DNA from 3 places in the Paenibacillus sp. FSL K6-2393 genome. Region 1 is predicted to be linked to each of the others. Evidence: riboswitches for the same ligand, from Rfam matches in the RefSeq annotation. Region 1 holds a riboswitch; each other region holds the start of a gene.
What was found. Region 1 has a riboswitch for thiamine pyrophosphate ahead of MHI14_RS12975 (thiamine phosphate synthase). Riboswitches for the same ligand answer to the same signal wherever they lie in the genome.

Region 1 (6,644 bases):
TCCGAAATATAAGGCAATACCGTGAAGCCCTTTTCAAGCAAAATTTCGCAAGCCTTGTACGTTTCAATCGGATCTGGGAGTAACGTCATTCCATCTCCGATGACTTCGACTTTTATCATATCACAAAGTCCTGAAGCCCGCGCAAGCTCGGCAATTCGCACCGCCTCTTCCGCATTGGAAGCTCCAGCCGTATTCGGAAGAAGAGTGTATTTGTCCAGATCCAACGTATCCAGGAAATGCTTCTGGTTGCGCTCCTCCAGATTCAGACGACGAACAGCAAAGGTTAAAACTTCCGTTTCAGATGCTTCCACAGCCTGACTTTGCACTTCCAGATCCGAAAACTTGCCTGTTCCAAGCAACAATCTGGACTCAAACGTATATTTACCAATATTCAACATCATCAACCGCCTCCTACAAAATGTACAATCTCAATTCGATCGCCTTCTCTTAATGCCGTTGACTCATGATACTCACGGGTTAAAATATGCTTGTTCAGCTCTACAACTACAGTCTTGACTTGCAGATCAAAAGATTTAAGCAGTTTATCCACACGATTCAATCTGTCTTCAATCTCCATCCGTTGACCATTAACGATGATATTCACTGCACCACTCCCTTTCTGTTCAATCGCTCCGGACTCAGCGCCTCAATTCCGAGTTCTTCTGAGCTTTTGCCAGCGAGCAACTCAGCGATAAGCCTGCCTGTTATCGCACTAAGCAAGATACCGTTGCGGTAATGCCCAAAGGCGGCGAACAGCCCTGGTATACTCTTGCAAGCACCTATATAAGGCAGTCCATCTGGAGTTGCCGGTCTTACGCCTGCCCACGCTCGCATAAATTGTGCTTCTTTCATCCCAGGTACCCAGTGGGTAGCCGCTGTTAGCAGCTTCTGGACACCCTGTACAGAAACGTTAAGATCCGTTCTGCCTGGCAGACTGGTTGCCCCGAGCCAAACTTCGCCATTGGCTTTGGGAACAATATAGATATCCTCTGCATACACCGTTCTGTCAGGTCTGTACCCTGCATGTTCATCTGAGAACTGAACGGCGGCTATTTCTCCTTTTACCGACCACACAGGCATGCTCAGATTCACATGTCTCATTAACTCTTCACTCTGTAATCCAGCCGCTATAATGACATGTTTGCATCTCATCTCACCGATCGATGTGGTGATTCCCTGCACGCCAAGTTCGTTTGCTTGCACACGTATATCCTGTATGTCCTCCATAACCCGTGCTCCCAATGCTTGAGCGGATTCAGCATATGCCTTCGTTAGATGGACTGGAAGAATCTCACTCTCGTAAGGTCTGTAGTAGGCTCCATACGTATCTCTGTTAAGCCATGATGCCTCCTGTTGCACAACGGAACGATCCCACCATACCTCATCAGCAGAAGCAGACAACGCAGACTTCCGATTGTCCTTATAACTACTTAATTCACTGTATGAACGAAAAGGAGTTAGGAATCCCTGGCGTTGCAGGCCAGTCTCTACCTCACTGAGTGTAGCCATTAGCACCTGTTGCTCGATAAGTAACTGTCTACTCTGTCTGGCAAGCTTAGCCATCAAAGGATGAGCAAAATCCTCACTGTCTGCCGCCAGCATTCCAGCCGCCGCGCAAGAAGTGCCTCCTGCAATCGCCGAACGCTCCAGCAACAGCACATCCTGTCCACGGGAAGCAAGCTCATAAGCGATAGCACAACCAACAACGCCTCCACCTACAATAATCGTTTCTGCATGAAACTTATCTGGTTTATCAATAACGATCTCTTTCATCCTCTCATCTCCTTGATTCAGGGACTCAGACTTTCTGTAGCAACGATAGCCTGCCTTAATAATGCAGCCGCCCGATCCGGTGACTCGCTCGCCCATACATTCGAGATCACGGCGACTCCCTGTGCCCCTGCAGAGCGAATAGCGTGAATGTTTCCCGGTCCGATACCCCCAATCGCCATGACAGGAATGGAGACACGCCTGCACACTTCAGCAAGAGCATGTAATCCTCTGGGGTCAAGATCAGGCTTACTGTTGGTTGAGTAGACATGCCCGAAGAAAAGATAATCGGCTCCCCGTTCTTCAGCGATTTTTGCCTCATCGATTGAATGAACAGATACACCCAGACGAAGGCGCTGCACATTGCTTATAACAGCAGGGTTATAATTTCGTATCGCATCTTGCCCCCAATGTACACCGCCATAAATGTCATTCTGTGGAGGCAGTTCTGAACTATTGATAACAATGCGGCAAGATGGAATGCCAACGCTACGCAGACTTTGAGCCCAACCGATCTTGTCTTGCCATGTGAGTTGTTTTTCTCGTATTTGAATATAGTCCACCAAAGGCCAAACGTCCTTTGCAGCTTTTACAAAAGCTGCCTGATCCCCTGCACCCGTAGATACAACATGCAATTCAAATGATTCTTGAACATGTTCATGAGAAATTACCGTACTGTTCATCTCCTTCCAAACTTGAATGCTATGAAAACACAAAAAAGCCACTCCCGTAGGGGAGTGGCTGCGTATTAATTATAGAACCAGATGACTGACTGATACATACAGTTCATTTCGTGCAATAAAGCTATAGACCTTATAGCCATAACGTTATACACGCAACTGCATGTTTCAATTCGTTAAGCAGACGGTTGAAATCCTTAAGAGTTGCCGTTTGCTCACGTCATTCACTGAAACGCGCTCGCCACTTCCCTACGCTGGTATGATCCAGATCAGGTGCAAAGGGTCCGGAATCGCATTCTTCCATCTCAGCCGCATCGTGCGGCCCCCCTAGTGTTCATATGAAGTTGTAGCCTATGTTACCATAGACGGATTTTTTTGTCACCGTCATTTCTGTTAAACATTGTCTTAGATCATCTAGTTTTTCTCAGACCACTCTTCGACATTCCATGTTTTGGTGACCCAACCCTCGTAGAAATCAGGTTCATGAGATACCAGTAACACCGTTCCCTTGAATTCTTGCAAAGCACGCTGCAACTCCGCTTTGGCTGTGACATCGAGATGGTTTGTCGGCTCATCGAATAAAATCCAGTTGCTTTCACGCATCAAGAGTTTGCATAAACGAACCTTGGCTTGCTCTCCACCACTCAGCATGTTAAGCGGACGGGTAATGTGCTCATTTTTCAACCCGCAGCGAGCGAGATGACCCCGGACCTCATTCTGGGTCAAATGTGAAAACTCATTCCAGACATCCTCAATCGGCGTGATATTCCCAGCACGAACTTCCTGCTCAAAATAGGCCGTTTCGAGATAATCTCCCAAAAAGGTCTTTCCACTGAGTGGAGATATTTTGCCCAGGATGGTTTTCAACAGCGTCGATTTACCCACACCATTACAACCTACGATGGCAATTTTCTCACCACGTTCGATTGTCATTGTCATCTTAGGCAGCAAAGGATACGTATATCCAATTTCAAAATCAATGCCCTCAAAGACCGTTTTGCTGCTCGCGCGGGCATCCTTGAATTTGAACGTTGGTTTGGCTGCTTCATCTGGACGATCAATACGTTCAATTCTGTCCAGCTGTTTCTCACGGCTCTTCGCTCGACCTGAAGTTGAAGCACGTGCCTTGTTACGCTGAATGAAATCTTCCTGCTTCTTGATGTACTCTTGCTGCTTCTCATATGCATCAATATGCTGGGCTTTATTCATATCAGCCATCTCGAGGAACTTGTTATAGTTCGCTGCATATCTCGTTAATTTGGCAAATTCCAAATGATAAATGACATTTACGACTTCATTCATGAATTCCGTGTCATGGGAGATTAAGAGAAACGCGTGCGGGTAGTCCTTCAGGTAACGTGACAGCCATTCAATGTGCTCTACATCCAGATAGTTGGTCGGCTCATCCAGCAAAAGAGCTGTAGGTTTCTCTAGCAGAAGCTTGGCAAGAAGCACCTTGGTACGTTGTCCACCACTTAGAGCTGCGACATCCCGATCAAGACCAATTGCGGACAAACCAAGACCATTGGCCATCTCTTCCACTTTTACGTCAATCAGATAAAAATCGCCCTGTTCCAGTTGTTCCTGAATATTGCCCATCTCTTCCAGCAACTGCTCGAGCTTATCTGGATCTGCATCTGCCATCTGGTCCGTAATATTCATCATTTCTTTTTCCAATTCAAGCAACGGAAGGAATGCATCCTTAAGCACGTCACGAATGGTTTTGCCTGGGGTAAGCTTCGTGTGCTGATCCAGATATCCATAACGGACCTTAGGTGTCCATTCCACTTTTCCACTATCTTTAAGCAATTTACCGGTAAGGATGTTCATTAATGTGGATTTACCCACACCATTGGCACCAACAAGTCCTACGCGCTCTCCGGCAAGTAAACGAAATGATACATTTTTAAATAACGTGCGATCTCCAAAATTGTGACTTACGTTCTCTACTGACAATAAACTCATAAGATGAGGTTGCTCCTATCTATTAGACATTACTTTTGTTATTGTTCCGAAACCCTATTCTAGCACAGGTCCCGTCTTTTCTGAAAGTAATGTAAACAGTTCAAGAACCTCTTACATGATTTTGTCATACAGGCTACCCTAACGATTAGAGCATTTATATTCGAAATAGCCTTGCGCAGCTGCTTGTCTTGCGTCTGTGAACACCTCTTCAGCACGGTAACCATTACCACATGTGGAGGGGTAATAGTACCTGATACCCGTTAAAGGATCTACCCCACCTACGATGGCCGTTTTCTTCACAAGTCTGCCTCCACCGATCGCATAATTGTTGATCTTCTGGTCACCCACACCTATACCTTGGATAAAGGCCATAATCCCTGTATCGTTAATGGAGTTGTACCAATCTTCCTGCGCAACCAGGGGCATCGTGAACGTATAGGAAATACCGTTCTTTCTGGCAAACTCATTATGGCGGTTAATCACATCAGCCAGATCATCCTGCACAGTAGTCACAATCCGGCTTTGTCTAACTTGTTCAAATACGCTGGTATTCTGAAGTAAAGGAATCTGTGTGCTTGAGGCCAGTTCTTTTTGAAATCCTTCAATCCATTTCCCTGCGTTTGCGTCATAGGCATATACGTAGTCGTCCAGTGTAAAGTTAATACTGTTACCATTAGAATCTGAATATGTATAAGGTTTCTTGGGGCTCCACACTTGCCTGAAAGAATCTTCACGGTTACCCGTCATCTCTGTTTCTGTGGACAACATATAATAGCCATCATAATCCAGAATAACCACGGCAGGAATGTAATTAAACATGTTTTGAATAGCTGCGGGATCATCCTGAATCCCCATATTCAAAGCCATCGTCTGAGTAAATGTTAACAAGGCAAGCTCTTTATCCGCTTTAACAAATTTGGTTAAATCATAACCTGCTTCATCATTTTGTTTCTCATTCTGATGCATGACTGCACCTGCATCCATGACTGCGGTTTGAAGTGCAGATCTGTATCGTTGACCAAGATATTGAGCCTCTTCGGCATCTTGGGTATGGAGTGAGATGATCCAGAAGAGCGGGAAGAAGATCAGCACAAATACAATGGATAGCTCAGTAATCTTCATTGAGGACCATACCTCCGTATGTTACAAATACTGCTGAAGCCTGAGCCGTGCCACTCAACCATTCACGAATGAGCATGGAAGGTGTACGATTTGTATTTTGGAGCGTCACGGTGAAAAAATCCCCTGTCGTCAACGTATATCTTCGGCCAGGATCATCAACCGGTATCACACCTGAGGATGGGAATAGTCTTTCTCGAATCTGAGCTTCATAATATCCATCCTGCACTACCTCATAGGTCCCGGTAAAACTGTTATTGTCCATCGGGTCTGTATAATGAGGTACATATTTCTTATGTAAATGTTCCATCGACACCTCATACAGATTGCCCGTCTGGGCCAGTTGCTCCTCAAACTCAGCCAACATTCGAGGTGAAATATATCCTTTCGTTCGGACAGCATCAACAAAACGTGTTACATTCTGAACAGCCGTCATACGTGTTATATCATCCTGCCGATCAGCTGTTTCAGCAGTTGGGTACACATAGAGCAGAAGGACTGCGAGCAATACGGCAAGCAGCTTGGATGCGTCATTAATCAATTCACACTGGTCTCCTTCCAAAAAACAATCTTGAGCAGTTCTCCAGTTTCATTTCGTATAAACTCTGGTCTGTAGGTAACATAGAGCTGGACAGGAATAGTCGCTGTTTTGCTGACAAGTGGGTCGATCACATTGGAAGTTCCGTCTACCTCTACAGGAATGCCTGTGCCTGTCATCTGTCTCACGGTATGCAACACTTCCGCACCACTATACCGGGACGGATTGGTGGTATGCAGTGTTGTTGTCAGCCGACCTTCCATGCCTGCTGTTGTCTGTACTCTGTCGTTCAAGGCCGCTGATAAAATCTTAACATTCTGTTGCCCGTACAGGCAGGCTGTCACAAACAGGACAACCGCCGTACAAAACAACATGAGATGCTGTGTATTCCGGGACATGTTAAACCAACTCCTGTCAGGATTGCTGGAAGATCAGCCCTCTTACCACGTTGGATCGGTCTTTTACGATAATGGCTTTGAATTTACCACTTGGATTTACATATTGATTGTCTTTTTCACTCATGGTCTGGTTAATAATCCCCACTTTATCGTCGGGTGCAATAACCGAGCCGT
Region 2 (6,644 bases), 3.1 Mb from region 1:
CTCTATTGATACCGGTTCTGTTGTCCCCGAGAAAGGCAAAGTCATCGTTGAAGTTCCGGGAGAGAAATAATTTGAGCATCCTCTATAAAACATCACTCAGCAAAACTATACTATGACATCTGCATTACAGAGAGCGCCCTCTAAGTCATTGTCGCAATGACCTTGGGACGCTCTTTTTGGCGTTATATTTTAACTTCGAGTTACAAGCAAAGCTTAAACTTTAACCTACTCCAGCGATTCAATCTCCTGTCTAATATTGCGTGTTCCCAGACTGGCTCGTTTTCCCTGAAGCAAACCCCTTGAACAACGTTGGTACTTTGGAATAACGGGTATTCGTAATTTTGCCTTGTGATGTACTGCTGTCTGTACGCATAATCGAATCTTTCACATTGGAAATGTTAGAGTTATCCAGCGTCATGTTAACTGCGAAGGAAGTCCCACCATTTTGGCGAACCAGTTTGCCAATATCATCTGCACGGAAATTTTTGATGTTAATTGTTCCAGCTGCATTCATCTGGAACACTTTATCATAAGCCTTATACGCTGCCCCACCGGTTATGTTAACCGTTCCGGCAGACTTCAATGTCAGTGCATCCTCGCCCACGTCCTGCCAGACTACATTCGATATATTACAGTTGCCATAACAGTGAACACCATCGGCAGCAGGTGATCCAATATTTACATTTTTGAGTGTGGCCCCTGCCTCCAGGCGGAAGACTGGTTTCTGACCCTCAGCTTGAGATCCGTCGCCCAGTGTGGAAGGATTGGCTACAAATGTTTTACCTTGGCCGTCATAGGTCGTGCCCTTTGGAACCACAATGGTTGAATTTACAACGGTAGGTGCAGCCGCAGCCGGAACGGCACCAAATATAGAAGCAACCAAACCAGCGGACAGCAACAACGTCAATATTTTTTTCATAACTTAATTCCTCCCTTATTCTCTCGTTTTTTGGTAGTGTACAAGTCTGGGCTTGTACTGGAAGTTCGCCAGAGGTGCACCTCTGCCCAAATCACAACCTAATCCTACCAAATAAGGAAGGTAACTAGAATAATCATTAGATCAGATATATCATGACATCGCACAATCCCTGTCATATCGGCATTTTTTGCATACCAGGTCCCTCAAGCAATATGCTGATATCAACCTCAGGTATGCTCATTTGTAACGTTTGTATCCCTAACTTTAATCCCCGATAACAAAGAAAGACCACTACATTTATCTCCAAATGTGTGATCTTGAATGTCTTCTGGCTTGCTGATATAAGATATCAGGCTCCGAATCTCTGACGATAACCGCACTTTCGACACAACTCTTCCACAGCTTCCCGCCTGGAGAAGCCATATACCAGATTGTTCGCTCGCTCACCCTCAATAATCTCCGAGAATGACTTCTCGTGCACGTTACCCAGGTTAATTACACCCTCGCCATCGAGACAGCATGGAACCACCGTTCCATCCACAAGCACAGCTGCCTGACCACGCAATGCATGGCAGAAGCCTTTGCCATCATCTTCAGGTGCATCCAGACTTGGCCACTGGAACTCGTGGTCCTGATTCAGGTATACATTTGGGGCAATTTTGACCCCGCTGCCTGGAACCACTTTTTCCTCAATGCGGAAGTCCAGATTGAACTCACGTTCCAGCACTTCAAGGGTCTCCCGATTTCGATTCATCTGAGCATTCGTGAAGTTATCCTGCGTCAGATTCCACAGTCGGAAAGAGATGATGACATTGTGCTTAACGGCCTCATGTACAAAGGACAAAATATGACGCAGATATCCGTCACGGTCGGTTGAACCTTCATGCCCATCGAAGCTGTGCAGGGAGAAATTCATCTGCCGCAGCGCCGGTTTGCCAAGCAATTTATGCTGAGTCTTGGGCAGCAGTGTACCATTCGTTGTAATGTTCACCTTGAGTCCCTTCTCATGTGCGGAATCAAGCAACAGATCTATTTTGGGATGCAACAAGGGTTCGCCTTTGACATGTAGATAAATATGATTGGTGTGTGGTTTAACTTGTTCCAGTATATTGTTGAAGACTTCAGGGTCAATGAATCCTTTGGCACGCTGCGTCTGCGGACAGAAGCTGCAAGCCAGATTGCAGATACTCGTGATCTCAATATATACTTTTTTGAACGTTTTCAACTCGGGTCCCCATTCTGCCTAGGAGGGAGAACATCCCACCTGCATTTTGTGATCCGGCCAATACGGGCCATCCCTATTATATCGGGTTCATGAGCCGAGGTAAATTGTTCAGTTATCATGCTGCCTCTTTACAGTTCATGTTCAAGTGATATATGCTGAACACACAACTGCATATCTTGAACTTTTGCACTAGGGGAGCCTTGCGGCTGAGACGAATATGACTATTCGGACCCTTTGAACCTGATCTGGATCATACCAGCGGAGGGAAGTGGAGCGGCCTTTTAGTAAGCGGAATTTTTTCATGTATGTGAAGATAAATTGCGGATTTAACTTACAGACCCACTCATTTCTCCGGAAATGGGTGGGTCTTTTTTGTTCTTTTGCAGAGTACAGGATGCCGTTGTTATTCCAGCAGTCTGACATCAAGGGGGTGAGGATCAGATGAGAAACCATGTAACCATTGAGAACGTTAGCTTCGCTTTTCCTGAAAAAAAGGATTCACCCGTGCTCGCCAATGTGTCGCTTCAGGTCCAACAAGGAGAATTTGTCTCGCTCATTGGCTCCAGCGGATCAGGTAAAAGCACGCTTTTCAAGCTGCTCGCAGGCTTGCATGAGCCTACCGTCGGCACCATCGATATTGCTGATGTACCGCAAGGACAACGGCTCGGACGAGTCGCCTATATGCCGCAGAAAGACCTGCTGTTATCCTGGCGTACCGTCATGGAGAACTGCATGCTGCCTGCCGAGCTGGCACCAGGCCGACAGGACAAGGACAAACTACGAGCCGATATCATCGCAGGATTGGCAAGGTTCGGCTTGTCCGGTTATGAGCAGGCCTATCCAGATGAGTTATCCGGCGGCATGCGGCAGCGGGTGGCATTGCTGCGTACCTTGCTTACAGGCGGGCAGCTCATGTTGCTGGATGAACCCTTCGGTGCACTCGACGCCTTAACCAAACGACAAATGCATCGCTGGTTATTGGAGCTGTGGGAGGGCTTTGGCCAAACCGTGCTGTTCATTACACATGACATCGAAGAAGCCCTGCTGTTAAGTGACCGTATCATTCTGTTAACTCCAGGGGGGCAAGGCCAGCAGTTGCGGGAGATGACGGTTCCCTTACCACGCCCAAGGCATTCGGACATGATCTACGAACTGGCTCTCGTGCAGATGAGGCAACAACTGGAGGAACAATTGCATGCAAATTGATAGAGCTGAGGTTAGCGTTTGGACGTGGTGTTCAAAGTGGCTCTCGAGGTCGTTTTCCCAATATGGTTTGTTTATTATGCTCATGTTCTTATCACTGGCGATCTGGGAAGTGATTGTGCGTATGGAATGGGTGCCCTCCTTCATCATTCCAGCACCCACGGCCATCATAGGCTCACTGGTCGAGCATCGTCATCTGCTGTTGACCATCCATCTGCCTGCAACCTTTATGGAGGTTGCCGTAGGTTTTGGATTATCCATAGTGACCGGAATTACGCTAGCGACAGGCATGCATATGAACCGATCGATTGAAAAGGCCTTGTATCCCTTCATCGTGATCAGTCAGACCATACCGCTGATTGCCCTGTCCCCCGTATTTATCCTGTGGTTTGGTTACACGTTGTGGAGCAAAGTCGCGGTGGTATTCTTAATCGCATTCTTCCCCATTGTGGTCAGTACCTACGATGGACTCCGCCAAGGCGATCCAGAGCAGCGTGAACTGCTGCTCACCATGGGCGCCAGCAAGTGGGATATTTTTTGCAAACTCCAGGTTCCGCTGGCACTTCCCTCTTTTTTCTCGGGGTTAAAGATGTCTGTGGTGTACTGCGTGGTTGGGGCAACGATTGGCGAATGGCTCGGTGGCAGCAAAGGTCTCGGATACTTCAGCCGCCGCATGTCCAGCAACATGAACACGGATGCGATGTTTGCTGCTATTGTGCTGTTATCCTTACTTGGGATCGTTTTGTTTGTACTGATTGCCTGGCTGGAGAAACGGTTTAGCATACGGCGTCATCGTCATGGAGGCAAAAGAAAAGTTGGATAATACTTAGACAGAAATTAGAGGTAAATACAGGAGTTACAATCTTCAAAACATACCTTATGCACAATTTCAGCAGCATCTTCAATCAGTTCATTGTCACATTGTCCGTTAACATGCTGCTGTCCATTTTCTACAAACCAAAACGATGAAATGAGGAACTTCATTTATGAATAACAAAGGTATATACTCCCTGCTTCCCATCATGCTCATTAGCCTTTTGCTGATCGTTAGCGGATGCAGCACCACGAATACTAGCAAAAACACGCCAACAACAGACTCTGCAACCAATGCACAACAGACAGACATGTCTGCAACCGAGCCAACATCAGACGCCAAAGATAAACTGTCCATCATGCTCGACTGGTACCCGAATGCAGTACACTCCTTCATCTACGTTGCTCAGGAAAAAGGATACTTTGCAGATCAAGGTCTCGATGTCGAAATTCAGATGCCTGCGGATACCAATGATTCACTCAAACTTGTTGCTGCTGGAAAAATTGATTTGGCTCTAAGCTACCAGCCCCAAATTTTGCTCGCTCGTGGTGAGAACATTCCTGTACGTTCCATTGCTGCTGTTGTTCGCCACCCACTTGTGCATCTGTTGACCGAAGCAAATGGCAACGTGAGCTCACCCAAAGGTCTTGAAGGGAAAACTGTCGGTTATTCTTCGATTCCGCTGTATGAAGCGATGGTTCGTACGATGATTAGCAAGGATGGCGGCAACCCCGACAACATGAATTTGGTCGACGTTGGGTTCGATCTGATTCCTTCGCTGGCTTCCGGACAGGCGGATGCAATTATGGGTGGTTTTATTAACCATGAGCAACTGATTCTGGAGAAAGAAGGACATGCCATGAAATCCATTAACCCCGTCGATTATGGTGTGCCTGATTATTATGAATTGGTTCTGACCGCGAGTGAAGCTGGCATTGAAGCAAAAAAAGACCAACTTACCCGGTTCGTCAAAGCGATCCAGGAAGGACAGAAATATGTAACGGAGCATCCAGAAGAAGCCTTGAATATTCTGCTCGCTCATGAGAATGAAACGTCTCCGCTTGACCCGGAGATTGAAACCAAAAGTCTGGCTATTTTACTGCCACTTATGAATGAAGATGGTCAGATGTTTGGTCGGCAGGAAATGGCGTCCTGGGAGAATGTACGCGCATGGCTCGTTGAACAGGATTTGATTCCTGAATCGGTGAAAGCCGAGGATGCTTTTATTAATCTGCAAGGAGAGTAAATAAAGGAGCGCAACGGGAATAAAGGAAAAGTGACTGAACGCAAGGGAATGAAAGCAAAGTTAGCAAGAACGTGAGGATCGGATGCATGAAGGTTTGTGAAATGGAATTGGCCTGAAGCAAGCATCCGAGGATCAGAATTTATAACAATCCTAAGTGGCTTGATGTGCATCTGGGCAGCTTGATATGCGTTTTGGTGGCTTGATATGCGTTTGGGTAGCTTGTTGATATGTATTTGGTAATGTAAATTTGCGCCTATCTTCAAGCCTACCATGAGCTGAATCGCGCCCTAATATGCCCAGAGTAGAACATGGAGCGAGCGCTAACGAATCTGAGGCGCCCTATTCAAGGATTTGGAGCGGTTGAAGAAATCTAAGGAACCTGAGACATATTATATCGGAAAAAATAGCAATTTATAGTGTTTCGGTCAGGGGAATTTGGGAAATAACGTGTCCTGTGTTCCTTACATTTCATAAAGAGGATCTGACAGCCATATAAGACGTCCTGTGTTCTTTAGAAACATCGTGTGACCTTCGTGCCCCGATCAGTCGGGTATCGACATCCAGGGCTTTAGGACTCTCTTTGAACGCTAACGTCCATCACCGTATCGCTTGCCTGAGTTTGGAGACATACCATGGCTCCACTTTCTTTATTCTGTCTTTTATACTGTTTCGTTTTTTACTGTTTCGTATTTGTACTGTTGCTTTTCGCGAATTTACATTTTATACGGATCCACCTTTTAGCTGTTTCAATCAAGGCTGGATATAGATCAAAGTGATTCAATTTGTCTATATCCATTTACAAAAATCCATTTTTAGGGAGTTATGAAATTGTTTTAGATTTTACGTTTCTGCTTTTCCCGTATTAATGCATCTGGCTGTAGTTATACTTGCGCCCCTACTCAACAAGGAGACTCATATCCTATTATTCTGCTGAGTGACTCCAGATATCAACTTCCGCCGATGGGGTTACTTCAAAACAAGGAGGAAATTATATGTCTTATCTGGAACGTGTTCGTACGCAAAATCCGCTGGTACACAATATCACCAACCTTGTCGTGGCTCCCTTCACAGCCAATGGCCTGCTTGCACTAGGTGCGTCCCCGTTTATGGCCTATGCTCATGAAGAGGTCGCTGATGTCGCCAAGATGTCAGGTGCTGTGGTACTCAACATCGGTACACTCGATGACAAAGTCGTTCAGGCGATCCGTCTGGCAGGCCAATCGGCTAATGCGCATCA
Region 3 (6,644 bases), on a different contig from region 1:
CAAAGTGATCGTACGTTCACCGGGGATTTTGAGTTGTATGATGAACGCAGCCTGAATCCCGAAAGTGTACAAGTGGATATATACATCGCTGTTCACCAAAGTAGATAAAACCAACACGATACCACCTCAGACCGGATCAAAGTTTCCTCGCATCCTTCTTCATATCACGCAAGCTGCCGAGTACACTCGGCAGTTTTTTTGTTATATCCGGAACTACATTACCACCTAAACAACCCGACCATGGTACCAAGTTAGTTAGCATGCTTTGCATCATTTAACCAGACAATATGCCTCATAAGCGGGTACCATTGACTTCCTTAAAATTGGGACTATTCACATAACAACCGATTCGATCCTCCCATATTAAACCTTTCAAATCAGGTCCTTTACTCCTGAATTTCCCTAAAAACGTTTACATCTCCTTAAAACCGGGTAAAATCACTACAATCCAATTGGAATTACGTCTTAAAATCTTCTATTTCGTCTAACAAGTCACATTTACCTATATGCGCACCTGGCATGGTAACCAGTCGAAATACATAATTCAAAAAATGCATCAAAGGAGGAACCAAGATGATCCGCATGCCTATTCAGCAAATGATCCCGTACCATCACCAATATCCGCGCAACACGGCGACCACTGCTCCTAAAAAGGAGAATGAGAACACTCAAGGTCTATCCTTTCATGAAATTTTACAGCAAAAAATGGCGAAGAAAACTGCTTCTCCTTCCCTTAGATAAAATGAAAGCCGGACGATTGCCTGTCCGGTTATGAACCGTCTTTCCGCAGCTTGGTGGAAGGGCGGTTATTGGCGTTGAGCCTTAAATGACTGTACAGTTCTCAGGCATGTTTCCTATAATGATTTAAATATCTAAGAGATCCATGACATATACGAACTGTAAAAGGGGACTTAGCACATGATCACCATTGGTTGTTTTCACGCTCATTATTCCAACATCGCCTTAATTGAAGAGACGCTTGCTCCTTATGAAGTTGAATTGGTCCATTACGTCGATCCAGGTCTGGATCGTCTTAAACATGACGCTGACTTTTCCGATGTCGTCATTCGCGAGAAGGTAGCCCAGACGCTCCAATGGATCGCTGAGTGTCATGCCGATGCCATTCTGGTCACGTGTACCCTGTTTGCGACAGTACTGGAGCAGGAAGCCACACAGGTCCCTGTGCCGGTGATCGGCATAGATGATCCGTTATTGCAGGAGATGCGGCGAATACCGGGAGATTACATAATAGCATTCACCAACCCGGCAACCATTGAAGGAACGATGGCACGGGTGAATCAGGCATTACAGCAAGAGGATGAGAATGGGCAACTACACGTTGCCAAGACATCTCAGACGGAAGCGGTGTGCATCCCGGGGACATTTGAGTTGATTATGCGTGGAGATCAGCAAGGGTATCTCGAAGCGGTACGTGAAGGATTACAGCAGATTTCTGAGCAGTATCCGGGTAAAACGGTAGTGGCAGCCCAACTATCTATGGCTCCCGCTGCTGCACAGGTTACAGTAGATCGAAGTATTCCGATCCATAGCCCGCTGGCATTGCTTGCGGCGTATTTGGAGAATAATTTGGGCGTGGCTCGATAGTAGTAGCGGGTTTGGAGTGAAGTAACAAGTACTATCTGAAACTATGCAACTATGAACTCACTTACTTAGTAGCACCAAAAATTAACGAGGTGAACTAATATGCGTTTACTCTATATTGTTTTACTGTTTATAGTAGGTTTTTCCTGCTCCGCATTTCTATACGGAGGAGCACCAAAACTCAGTGACGCTCTTTTATTCGTTATCGCAGGAATTCTGTATAAAATATGGACCACACATAGTCACAAAGCTAATTCTGATAAAGGCTGAGTACGGTTAAGAATACATACATGACATAACACTAAAAAAAGCCGTTCTTCTCTGCAATGACAGAGAGAAACGGCTTTATCTCTATTTCAGACTGCCCAGCTTGCGCTGTACCGGCGCTTAGGACCGTGTCCGATATTCCTCGGCCTTTTCCTGCATGCCCGCTGCTACAGCCTCATTCTCGGACAATCCTTTATCCGCGGCAAAGGCACGAATGTCCTGCGTGATGCGCATGCTACAGAACTTCGGTCCGCACATGGAGCAGAAATGAGCTTCTTTGGCTCCTTCTGCTGGCAGCGTCTCATCATGGTAGGACAGCGCACGTTCAGGGTCCAGTGACAGGTTAAACTGGTCACGCCAGCGGAACTCGAAGCGTGCCTTGGACAATGCATCATCCCGGCGTTGAGCACGTGGATGGCCTTTTGCCAGATCGGCGGCGTGGGCTGCAATCTTGTAGGCGATGACCCCTTCCCGCACATCATCCTTGTTGGGCAGGCCCAAATGTTCTTTTGGTGTAACATAACAGAGCATGGACGTGCCGAACCAGCCAATCATGGCCGCACCAATGGCGGATGTGATGTGGTCGTATCCCGGAGCAATGTCGGTCGTCAGCGGCCCCAGCGTATAGAACGGTGCCTCTTTACATATCTCCATCTGCAAGTCCACATTCTCTTTGATCTTATGCATCGGCACGTGACCCGGCCCTTCGATCATCACCTGCACATCATGCTTCCATGCGATCTGCGTCAGTTCCCCGAGCGTAGCCAGTTCCGCCATCTGAGCTTCGTCATTGGCATCGTAGATACTGCCTGGACGAAGTCCATCTCCCAACGAAAACGCCACATCATACCTTTTCATAATCTCGCAGATTTCTTCAAAATGGGTGTACAAAAAATTCTCCTGATGATGCGCAAGGCACCATGCTGCCATAATGGACCCACCGCGAGACACAATGCCTGTCATCCGCTTGGCGGTCATGGGGATATAACGCAGCAGTACACCTGCGTGGATCGTAAAGTAGTCCACTCCCTGCTCTGCCTGCTCAATGAGCGTATCACGGTACAACTCCCAGGTCAGCGCTTCCGCTTCGCCATTCACCTTCTCCAGCGCCTGATACAGCGGCACCGTACCAATCGGCACAGGTGAATTGCGGATAATCCACTCCCGGGTGGTATGAATGTTTTTGCCTGTGGACAGATCCATCACCGTATCCGATCCCCAACGTACCGCCCAGGTCATCTTCTCCACCTCTTCCTCGATGGAGGAAGATACGGCAGAGTTACCTATGTTGGCATTGATCTTCACGTGAAAATGACGACCGATCAACATCGGTTCACTCTCCGGGTGATTGATGTTGGATGGCAGAATCGCACGTCCACTCGCCAGCTCCTGCCTTACAAATTCCGGTTCTACGCCCTCACGAATGGCGGCAAACTCCATCTCTGCCGTAATGACTCCCTGCCTCGCATAATGCATCTGAGTCACACAGCGTCCTGTCTGTGCTCGCAGCGGTTTGCTACGCAATCCAGGGTACTCTTCGGCGCCGGCTCTCTTCCCTCCGGGCTTTAGTCCGTTATCCTCCGGTTTAACCGTACGGCCCTGATAAGCTTCGACATCACCACGCTCTGTGATCCAACGGGTACGCAAGGCTGGCAGACCTGCACGGATATCGGCATGAAATCCGGGATCGGTCATCGGCCCGCTCGTATCGTAGACACGTAGCGGTTCGTTATGCTCCACCCCTTGGGGAGTATTCGTGTCATGAAGGGCTATCTCACGCTCAGGTACAGCAATGTCCGGCCGTGAGCCCTGAATGTAGACTTTGCGGCTGCCCGGAAAGGGCTGAATCCGTCCGGCCACTCCTGTTTCTTTTTCCACCTGCTGACCGTTATGTTCCTGCTCCATCGCTTGTTGTCCCGTTTGATTTCCTGTACTCATGTTCGCTTGTCTCCTCCTCAGTGTTCATCGCTTGTTTGGTTGGTATCGTCATTAGCTTACTTACGTACCTGTCCCAAATCATGCGCAATGCAGAGAAGAAAGAGCGATCCTACGCCAGACCAGGGGAGACACTTTTCATGTACAGTTAACAACAGACGGGGGCTGCCACAGATCATGAATCTATGGTGACTTCTCTCTCATCATACAAGCCCACTTTCGCAGGTTATTGAAAAAAGAAGTCAATGGAGTACGCGCTATATCGCCCGTTCACTGTATATAAAAAGCCGGTCCCCGAAGGAACCGACTTTTATGTCCATCACCAATAATGCACCTTCAATCAGCTCCTTAACGGAGACTACAAGGGTCACATCATGAGGTGGTTGAGGTCATATCGCCGATTACTTCCCTACGCTGGTATGATCCAGATCAGGTGCAAAGGGTCCGGAATCTCATGCGATTCCGTCTCAGTCCGGACAATTCGGACTCCCCCAGTAACGTTAGTAAGTTGCGGCTTACATAAGCCGCCGTTCATATTCAATGAAGCTGGCCCCGTAGGGCCGTCCATTACAGAGTAGCGCAACCGGAACATAAAAACAACCTTTATATTCCAAATGATCAAACTCCATTGGAGAAAAAAACTTACATAAACATCAGGATAACATGAGCCCCATCTGCGTAGCAGCATCCTTCAATACAGGTGCGTATTCATGCAATGTCTCCTGCGAGAGTCGACTGACAGGCCCTGAGACCGAGAGCGCAGCTGCAATATTGCCTCTGCGATCCATAATCGGTACAGATACCGCGGCAGCTCCCGGCTCACGTTCCTCATAACTCGTCGCATATCCGTTATCCCGGATATCTCCCATTTGCGCCAAATACACCGCCGGATCAATAAACACCGGCCATTCCGGGCCGTTCATCAGTTCTTCACGATCCTCGTCCGTGGCAAACGCCATCAAAACTTTGCTGGAAGCGCCCACAGACAGCGGGAGTCTAACACCAACGGGGGCGACTCGGCGAATCGCCTGATCACTTTGCACAGCCTGAATCCGTATCCGTTCACTCCCATCACGCAGGTACAGACTCACGGTCTCCCCCAATCGATCTCTCAGTCGCTCCATCGCAGGCAACAGCAGAATAGCAGGATCGTCACTGCGGGACATATGAGCTGACAGCTCCCAGATTCGGATGCCAAGTCGGTACTTCTCTGTTGCTGCATCACGGATCACGAACCCTCGATCCTCCAGCGTAGCCATCAAACGGTGCACTGTACTTTTGTGCAAGCCGATCTGGCTGGCAATTTCGGTGAGTCCCAGATCACTGCGTGTGGTAAAACATAATAATATATCCAGCGCCCGTTCCACAGCCCGGACGGTTAACTTGCGATCTTCCATGGCATAATGCCCTCCTCATGTTTCATCACATGAAACTTGGTTACATAAATTATATGAGAAACGGTCTCATCTGTAAACCAAAAAGAGCCAAAATCGAAATAGGCCAACCTGTAAATTTTTCCTTTTTATAAGACTTAATCCCCTGTAATTTACACACTAAGGTAATGTTACCCATATATCTTAAGAACTATATAACAATTGCGTAACAAATGCCCTCAATCAATTGACTTTGACTATACTGGAACATACGATAAAGATATATTACATTAAGACATCGCTCTGAAGCAGGCTCTGAAATCGACGCAATTCTCTTTTCATGTCGTTGTTATCTTCAACTGAACTTCAAAGGAGGGGCATTCATGTATCCAACATCCCAGAGCGAAGCCCCGCTGCAAACAAAAGTGTCCGATCTGCCCTCTTCCCTATCACCGAGGCTGATTCGGTTCAAACATATTATCGTAGCGTTGCTGCTCTCCGTTGTATTTTTTCTACTGTTTTGTTTTATCGCACTGCATGGTTATATCGCATGGGTATTATCCAATCCAACGGTAGCGCCTGTCTTCTCCAATCCGATGCAAGCCAAGAACATGAAGTATGAAGACATCACGTTCCCGGCAGCAGATGGCAGCCGCACGATGCAGGGATGGTATATACCTGCTGATAATGCTGCAAGCAAAACGATTATTTTCAGTCACGGCTATGGTGCCAATCGTGAAGAAACATGGGTACCTATGTATGACCTGGCACACTATGCCCATCAACTTGGGTTCAACGTGGTCATGTTCGATTATGGCTTCGCCTCACAGGTGAACAAAGCTGTAGCCACAGGTGGCAAAGCTGAGTCACAGCAATTGCTCGGTGCGATCCAGTTCGCCAAGCAACGTGGTGCGCAGGAACTGGTTGTCTGGGGCTTCTCGATGGGTGCCGGTACAGCGCTTCAGACTGGGCTGATTACACAGGAAGTGGATGCAATGATTCTGGACAGTACGTTCCTGCTTGAGCCGGATACGCTGTACCACAACATTCATAACCAGATCGATCTCCCGCGTCAGCCTACACTCGAGATCATGAATCTGTTGTTCCCTATTTTGAATGGTACCGGATTGCAACAGATCCCCTATCAGGAAGTGAAAAAGGAAGATTATCCGTTCCCGATTTTCTTTATCCATGGTACAGAGGACGAGAAGGCGCCTTATCCAATTGCGGAGCAACTCGCCGCCAATCAGACCAATCCGTACTCGGATGTATGGATTGTCCAGGATGCGCATCATGAGTTGATCTTCCGGGAGCATCCAAAGGAATATCTGCGCCGTGTCTCAACTTTCCTGAGTCATGTAACGAAGACAAGCAGTGACGATGTGCAGAACACGAATAGTGGAGAATAACCAAATTTCAATCATCGAATTTTTTCCAGAGCCCTCAGGGGCTCTTTTTTTTTGCACT

Region 2: it holds a riboswitch for thiamine pyrophosphate, as region 1 does, so the genes downstream of both, MHI14_RS26615 (ABC transporter ATP-binding protein) here and MHI14_RS12975 (thiamine phosphate synthase) in region 1, are expected to answer to the same signal.
Region 3: it holds a riboswitch for thiamine pyrophosphate, as region 1 does, so the genes downstream of both, thiC (phosphomethylpyrimidine synthase ThiC) here and MHI14_RS12975 (thiamine phosphate synthase) in region 1, are expected to answer to the same signal.

The regions. Positions count from the first base shown of each region.
Region 1 covers NZ_JBBOCU010000001.1:2,929,695-2,936,338, reverse strand. The annotation lists gene MHI14_RS12990 (thiazole synthase) at 1-398, opposite strand, end outside; gene thiS (sulfur carrier protein ThiS) at 401-604, opposite strand; gene thiO (glycine oxidase ThiO) at 601-1,773, opposite strand; gene MHI14_RS12975 (thiamine phosphate synthase) at 1,791-2,453, opposite strand; TPP riboswitch at 2,680-2,789, opposite strand; gene MHI14_RS12970 (ABC-F family ATP-binding cassette domain-containing protein) at 2,865-4,415, opposite strand; gene MHI14_RS12965 (hypothetical protein) at 4,554-5,537, opposite strand; gene MHI14_RS12960 (hypothetical protein) at 5,524-6,075, opposite strand; gene MHI14_RS12955 (hypothetical protein) at 6,072-6,470, opposite strand; gene MHI14_RS12950 (hypothetical protein) at 6,487-6,644, opposite strand, start outside.
Region 2 covers NZ_JBBOCU010000001.1:6,000,480-6,007,123, forward strand. The annotation lists gene MHI14_RS26600 (copper amine oxidase N-terminal domain-containing protein) at 1-70, shown strand, start outside; gene MHI14_RS26605 (pectate lyase) at 251-919, opposite strand; gene MHI14_RS26610 (radical SAM/SPASM domain-containing protein) at 1,269-2,144, opposite strand; TPP riboswitch at 2,326-2,428, shown strand; gene MHI14_RS26615 (ABC transporter ATP-binding protein) at 2,586-3,350, shown strand; gene MHI14_RS26620 (ABC transporter permease) at 3,340-4,170, shown strand; gene MHI14_RS26625 (ABC transporter substrate-binding protein) at 4,334-5,407, shown strand; gene thiM (hydroxyethylthiazole kinase) at 6,400-6,644, shown strand, end outside.
Region 3 covers NZ_JBBOCU010000002.1:719,189-725,832, reverse strand. The annotation lists gene MHI14_RS30450 (zinc ribbon domain-containing protein) at 1-108, shown strand, start outside; gene MHI14_RS30445 (hypothetical protein) at 574-741, shown strand; gene MHI14_RS30440 (hypothetical protein) at 919-1,605, shown strand; gene thiC (phosphomethylpyrimidine synthase ThiC) at 1,990-3,774, opposite strand; TPP riboswitch at 4,194-4,307, opposite strand; gene MHI14_RS30430 (IclR family transcriptional regulator) at 4,458-5,201, opposite strand; gene MHI14_RS30425 (alpha/beta hydrolase) at 5,561-6,586, shown strand.